DNA from 2 places in the Mycobacterium sp. NGS41 genome. Region 2 is predicted to be linked to the other one. Evidence: riboswitches for the same ligand, from Rfam matches in the RefSeq annotation. Region 2 holds a riboswitch; the other holds the start of a gene.
What was found. A riboswitch is a leader RNA that binds a small molecule or an ion and turns the genes downstream of it on or off. The one in region 2 is predicted to bind cobalamin.

Region 1: linked by a shared signal. The riboswitch ahead of metE (5-methyltetrahydropteroyltriglutamate--homocysteine S-methyltransferase) and the one ahead of AC5Y21_RS19480 (PPE family protein) in region 2 are both predicted to bind cobalamin.

What each region holds. Positions count from the first base shown of each region.
Region 1 covers NZ_JCALDF010000001.1:123,608-127,012, reverse strand. The annotation lists gene AC5Y21_RS00630 (SDR family oxidoreductase) at 1-470, shown strand, start outside; gene AC5Y21_RS00625 (alpha/beta fold hydrolase) at 459-1,292, opposite strand; cobalamin riboswitch at 1,403-1,608, shown strand; gene metE (5-methyltetrahydropteroyltriglutamate--homocysteine S-methyltransferase) at 1,752-3,405, shown strand, end outside.
Region 2 covers NZ_JCALDF010000024.1:59,927-63,331, forward strand. The annotation lists gene AC5Y21_RS19475 (DUF899 domain-containing protein) at 1-333, shown strand, start outside; gene AC5Y21_RS19480 (PPE family protein) at 442-2,145, opposite strand; cobalamin riboswitch at 2,241-2,425, opposite strand; gene AC5Y21_RS19485 (GNAT family N-acetyltransferase) at 2,475-3,008, shown strand; gene AC5Y21_RS19490 (hypothetical protein) at 3,054-3,278, opposite strand; gene AC5Y21_RS19495 (nuclear transport factor 2 family protein) at 3,337-3,405, opposite strand, start outside.

The DNA of each region.
Region 1 (3,405 bases), on a different contig from region 2:
CCAGTGGACTGGCCGAGCTGGTGGCCGGCCACGATGCGGTCGTCTTCTCCGCCGGGGCGGGCGGCGGTAATCCGGCGCGGACCTACGCTGTCGACCGGGACGCGGCGATTCGGGTGATCGACGCCGCCGTACAGGCCGGCGTCAAGCGGTTCGTGATGGTGTCCTATTTCGGCGCCGGCCCCGAGCACGGCGTTCCACCGGAGAATTCGTTCTTTCCGTACGCCGAAGCCAAGGCCGCCGCGGATGAGCATCTGCGGGCCAGCGAGCTGGATTGGACGGTGCTGGGACCGGGCCGGCTAACCCTCGAACCCGCCACCGGCCGGATCGTGATCGGCAAGGGTAAGGGCGAGGTGTCGCGAGGCGATGTCGCCCTCGTCGTCGCAGCCGCGCTGGCAGATGACTCGACCATCCACCGCACCATCGAATTCAACAACGGTGACGCCCCTATCGCGGAAGCGCTAGCTGGCTGACGAACTGGGGTCCAGATCGCGTATCTGTTTTGCCAGCCGCTGCGGACGCAGAAGTGGTGCGTTGTGGTCGAGCCCGGGTAGCACCACTGCGTGTGCGCCTCGCGTTGCGTCGGCGATAGCGCGTGCGGCGCCGCCGAAGGAGGCCGGACTCCGTTGGCCGGCAAGGACGTCCAAGCGCATCGATATGTCGCCGTAAGTCGATGCGGGTCCGTCCAATCCGAGCATCTCACGCCCTTCGGAAACGGTTGTCGGTATCAGATCCCGCTCTTGACGCCACACCGTGTTGAGCAAGGTCCGCGCTAAGGCAACCGCCACCGGCAGCGGGAGACGATCCCACCCGCCCAGTTCGCGCAGGAGTTCGGCCAGAGCGCGGGCATGTTTTCCTTCCTCCGCCAGGCGCGTCACCCGCGCGAAAAATGTCGGCAAGGAACCGTCGATTCCGACTCCCGCGTCGTAGGTCACCACCCAACGCAACTGTTCGGCGGTGGCCCGAATGGCCGTTTGCAGCGCAATAAGGCCGCCATAGCTATGACCGAACAATAGCCTCGAATGCGTGGCTGCCAGCGCGGCGAAGGTGTCCTCACACTCGCGGTCCATGCAATAGGCCCGGCCCTGGGGACCGCTGTCGCCCCGGCCCCGCCGATGCACGAGGTGAACGGTGTAGGAGGTTGCCAATCTTCGCGCGAAGCGCCGGTAGCGGACCGGCGGACTCAGTCCCCCCGTCAGGACGACCAGCCCAGGGCCGGAGCCGATGCTGTCGATGGCGATCGAGGTGCCATCCGCAGATGTGACGAACGATTGCGCGAAGCCGCGTCCCTTCATCCGCACTCCAACCCGTCGCCAGTGTGATGCGTCGCAGGGATTTTAGCTGCGACAGACCCGCACGGTAGCCTTAACGGCGCAGCTGGTCTGCTGTCGCCGCAACCGCGGCGCCGGCATCGAGCGAAGCGGGTTAGTAACGCATCGCGAGAGGGAACCCGGTGAGAGTCCGGGACTGTCCCGCAGCGGTATGCAGGAACGACCGCCGTCAAACAGCACTGGTCCGCAGGGTTTTGGGGACTGGGAAGCGACGGCCACTAGGAGCACCTCCGGGTGCGCGCCTGCGAGTCCGAAGACCTGCCAACTGTGCCGGGCGCGCCGCGTCCGGCGGCTCATCGCCTCGTGGAATGGGCGTTTGGCCTAGCTGGTTGCGGTTTATGTACTTAAGGTGCGAACCGCATCCGGATCGGCTGCACGTCCGCTGGCGGTGACCACCACGCCGATTGAAGGACGAACAAAATCGTGACCTCCGAACCTTTCACCGCAACTGTTGTCGGCTCGCCACGCATCGGCCCGAAACGCGAACTCAAACGCGCGACCGAAGGCTATTGGGCCGGACGTACCAGCCGATCGGAATTGGAAGACGTCGCCGCGACGCTGCGCCGCGACACCTGGAAGAGCCTCGTCGATGCCGGGCTGGACTCGGTGCCGGTGAACACCTTCTCCTACTACGACCAGATGCTCGACACGGCCGTTCTGTTGGGCGCGCTGCCGGCCCGGGCCGCGCAGGTCGCTGACGACCTGGACCGCTACTTCGCAGCGGCGCGCGGCAACAAGGACGTCGCGCCGCTGGAGATGACCAAGTGGTTCGACACCAACTACCACTACATCGTTCCCGAGATCGGGCCGTCGACGAAGTTCACGCTGAACCCGGACAAGGTGCTCTCCGAACTGAAAGAGGCTCTCGGGCAAAGTATTCCGGCGCGTCCAGTGGTCATCGGCCCGGTGACCTTCCTGCTGCTGAGCAAGGGTGTGGACGGCGGTGGCGCGCCGATCGAGCGGCTGCAGGAGCTGGTGCCGATCTACTCCGAGCTGTTGAGCCTGCTGGCCGACAACGGCGCGCAGTGGGTGCAGATCGACGAACCCGCGCTGGTCACCGACATCTCCCCCGACGCCCCCGCGCTGGCCGAGGCGGTCTACAACGCGCTCGGCAAGGTGACCAACCGGCCGGCCATCTACGTCGCCACCTACTTCGGTGACCCCGGCGCGTCGCTGGCGGGGCTGGCGCGCACACCCGTCGAGGCGATCGGCGTCGACCTGGTCTACGGCGCCGACACGGCGATCGCCGGGGCGCCCGGCTTAGCCAACAAGACGCTGGTGGCCGGCATCGTCGACGGACGCAACATCTGGCGCACCGACCTACAGGCGGCACTGAGCAAGCTGGCGAGCCTGCTGGGCTCGGCCGCCAGCGTCGCGGTCTCGACCTCGTGCTCCACGCTGCATGTCCCCTACTCGCTGGAGCCGGAGACCGACCTCGACGACGCGCTGCGCAGTTGGCTGGCGTTCGGTCAGGAGAAGGTCGCCGAGGTGGTGGCCCTGTCTCGTGCGCTTCACGAGGGCCGCGAGGCGGTCGTCAAGGAGATCGACGCCTCCAACGCGGCTGTCGCCTCCCGCAAGCGCGACCCACGCCTGCACAAGGACCAGGTCCGGGCCCGTATCGACTCGATCGTCGCATCCGGGGCGCACCGCGGCGACGCCGCACAACGCCGGGCCAGCCAGGACGCGCGCCTGCACCTGCCCCCGCTTCCGACCACCACGATCGGCTCGTACCCGCAGACCTCGGCGATCCGAAAGGCGCGCGCGGCCTTACGGTCCGGCGAGATCGACCAGGCCGAGTATGTCCGGCGGATGAAGCAGGAGATCGCCGACGTCATCAAGCTGCAGGAGCAACTCGGCCTGGACGTGCTGGTGCACGGCGAGCCGGAACGCAATGACATGGTGCAGTACTTCGCCGAGCAGTTGGAGGGCTTCTTCGCCACGCAGAACGGTTGGGTGCAGTCCTACGGCAGCCGCTGCGTACGTCCGCCGATCCTCTACGGCGACGTGGTCCGTACCCAGCCGATGACGGTGGAATGGATCACCTATGCGCAGTCGCTGACCGACAAACCAGTGAAGG
Region 2 (3,405 bases):
TACACGATTACCGACGGCTTCGATGCCGACTTCGGCGTGGATGAGTGGCACGGTACGAACGCGTTCATCCGCGACGGCGCCCGCGTATTCCGTACCTACTTCATCAACAACCGGGGTGACGAGGCACTGGGAAACACCTGGAGCTACCTGGACATGACCGCGTTGGGCCGCCAGGAGTACTGGGAGGATTCGCCGGAGGGCTATCCGCAGACCGCGCCGTACGAATGGTGGGCGTGGCACGACGCTTACGGCCAACACGAGCCGTCACGTTGGTTCGGCGAGCCCGACCCGGACGATCCCAACGACATACGGCCGCCGCGCCGGAATACCTAGTCACATCAGCCACGTCGTCGCAAAGTTGATATCACCCGCGATATCGCTTCGCAGACTGCAACATGGCTTGCTTTTCTGGTACCCGAGTGGCTGGTGTGACGAGCAGTGTTAGGTGGCGTCGTCGTCCGCCCTGTCGGACCCCCAGGTGCCGGGCATCATGGGCATGCGGGGGCCCCCTGACATGCCATCGGCCAGCGTGATCAACCCGGCCGCCTGGCCGGGACCAGCCTTGGAGGAGGTTCCGACGAATCCCTGCGTGCCCGCACCCGTGTCCGAGCCCGCCACCGCGCCGACCAGCTCCGAGTCTGGCTCCAAGTCCATGTATTCGTAGCCGCGGCCGAGCATCTGCACCTTCGCTCGCCGCCGCCGCTGCGTTTGCGTCTGTTCTCGAGGCGGCGCCGCGACCGCTGAAGTATCGGCGCCCTCGGGCTCCGACACCTTCCTTCGGGCGCCGGCGCGTGCCGCGGCGCTGGCGGGGGAGTTCAGGTCGCCCACGAGGTAGCCGAGGTTTTCCATGCCCGCGCCCAGGCCCGCGCCGATATGGGCCGAACCGGTCAGCGTCGGGGGCGAGGCAGCCGGCGGAGGTGACGAGGCGGGGGTCCCCGGAGCCGTCGCCTCCACCGGAGCAGGTGCCGGGGACGACGTGGAAGTCGGGATGGTCGGGCCAAGCGCCACGAGGGGCGGCGTGACGGGCGGCGGGGCAGGCGGCGCCGGTGTCGCGGAGAGTAGCGCCGCAAAGGCCTTGACGCCGATGGGCGCCAAGACCCCGCCGGCGGCCAACGGCAATAACGGGGCGGTCAGCAGGGGCACAAAAACCACGAGCAGCAAAATAGTCTGCTCGAGCAGAGTTTTGAGCAACGCGATGGTATCGGTGATCACCGTGCCGATAACTTCGACGGTGGTGAACAGAATGGTGAGACCGATAGTCGCGGGATTACCCGAAGCAAACGCCGCTGTGAGATCTAGCGCCACAAAACTGAACATTTGGGACAGCAGAGCGACATAGGTACCTATGTCCATCGGATAGCCGAGGGCGAACGCGATATTGAACGGGCTCAAGTAGGTGAGTGGATTGCCCAGGATGGGCAGCCACGGATCGAATCCGCCAAACATCCCTTGGAGGAAGGGGATGTTGGACAGCCCGTCAATCAACGGTTGCAGGCTGTTGTTGTAGAAGTCGATAAAGCCGCTCTGCTCCAACCACTGATAAATCTCGTTCTGCCGGTCGGGGGGCAGCGGTAACGCCTCGTCGGAAGTCGACGCCAGCGTGTCGGCTTTCATGACCTGTGGCGCCGCTGTGGTCTCCGGCACCGACGCCACCGCGGTCGACGAGACCGTCTGATAGACGCTCATCACGGTGGCGGCCTGGATCCACATCCGCACATAGTCGGCTTCGTTGAGCGCGATCGGGATGGTGTTGATGCCGAAGAAGTTCGTTGCCAGCAGCACGGCATGGGTGGCGTGGTTGGCGGCCAACTCGGCCAGGGTCGGCATCGTGGCCAGGGCGGTGGAGTAGGCGGTCGCCGCGGTCTCCTGTTGGGCCGCCGTCGCCGCCCCGTCGGCCGAGGCTTGTGTCAGCCATGCGAGATACGGGGCGTGGGCACTCACGTATGCCTCGGCCGTCGGACCGTCCCATGCCCCGGCCTGCGCCGCGGCCACCAGCGCGGCCAGCTCCTCGGCCGCCTCCGCGTACGCGCTGCTCAGCGAGGTCCACGTTTCGGCTGCGGCCAGCAACGGGCCGGGTCCAGGCCCGGAACTCAGCAGCGCCGAATGCACTTCGGGCGGGAAAGCCATCCAGATGGGGGCGGTCATCGGCGGCATCCCGCGATTTGTCTGGCAGTGCCTGGACCGCGCAATAAGACGTGCAGCGTCATGAAGAATCGCTTTCTCCAGGGTGCACCGCCCCGGGTTAGCAGGACGCGATGACGCGAGTCTCCTGGCTCTCGGATCGCCGCTCGCCTCGCCTTCCAGCCAATTGGCCGTGGCATATGAGGGTCGCTCCCCGATGACAGTGGCGGGACCGCGCCGGATTTGCACCGGCTTCCTGCGTCGTCATCGCCTTACCGGCGATATTGTCGCATCCCGGCTGCGGTTGCGCCTCGGCACCTGTAAGGATCTAGCAAACCTAGAGGGCGGCGACTATGTTGACGGCGGTTCGCAGACAGCCGGACGATCTATCCGAGTGCATCGATCTCCTCTGGGCCGTCCACCTCAAGGACGGCTATCCGATGTTCTGGCCGTCGAATCCGACCCGCTGGCTCGCGTCACGGCACGAGGTTGCGGCATGGGTGGCGCGGGACGCCGAAACGGCGGGCATCGTCGGGCACGTTGCCGCGCACCTGGTGAATAAGAACGTAGCGGGCGAAATCTGGACTGCCGCATCGGGTCTCCCCGCCGACCGGCTCATGGTGGTGAGCCGACTGATCGTTGAGCCGGCGCGTCGACGGCGCGGTGTCGGCAAGGTGCTGCTAGCCGCGACCACGCGCTATGCGCAGGAACAGGGCGCACTGCCGGTGCTCGACGTAGCGCAAGACAGCGTGGCCGCAATTGGTCTCTATGAGGGCCTCGGGTGGCGGCGGGTGGGCAGTGTGGACGTCGTGGCGGAAAGAAATATTCCTGCGTTCGTGTACCTGGGTCCGCCCGAGTGCATGCCGAATTACGTGGCAGAACGGTAGCCGCCTAACGGCTACGCATCGCAATATTCGGCCGAAAAATCTCGCCTAAAGGTATCGGTGGTTTGCCCTGCCAACGTGGTAACCGGCGGGGAAAGACTTCTCGATGACCTGCAATTGGTGATCCACTCTGGACTCGAGTTCCAAAACCACGCAGCTGTCGCCGACGGCTTTTGACTCGAGAACTATGTATCGCTGACCGCAATCGGTGATTGGGTCGCCTGAGTGTAATTTTTCGACCGGCACAAGCTCCGGTGTTCCGTCTGCCTCCACCCAAGACACAGTAGGTCAACTCCGCGGGCGAGGGAATAGTTCGTGGAGCGGCTGCCAATCAGCCAGCGCTGCTGCGCGGCGTGCCGGGGCCTGCGCCTCGCTGCTTGAAGAACACGCTGACGTGAGA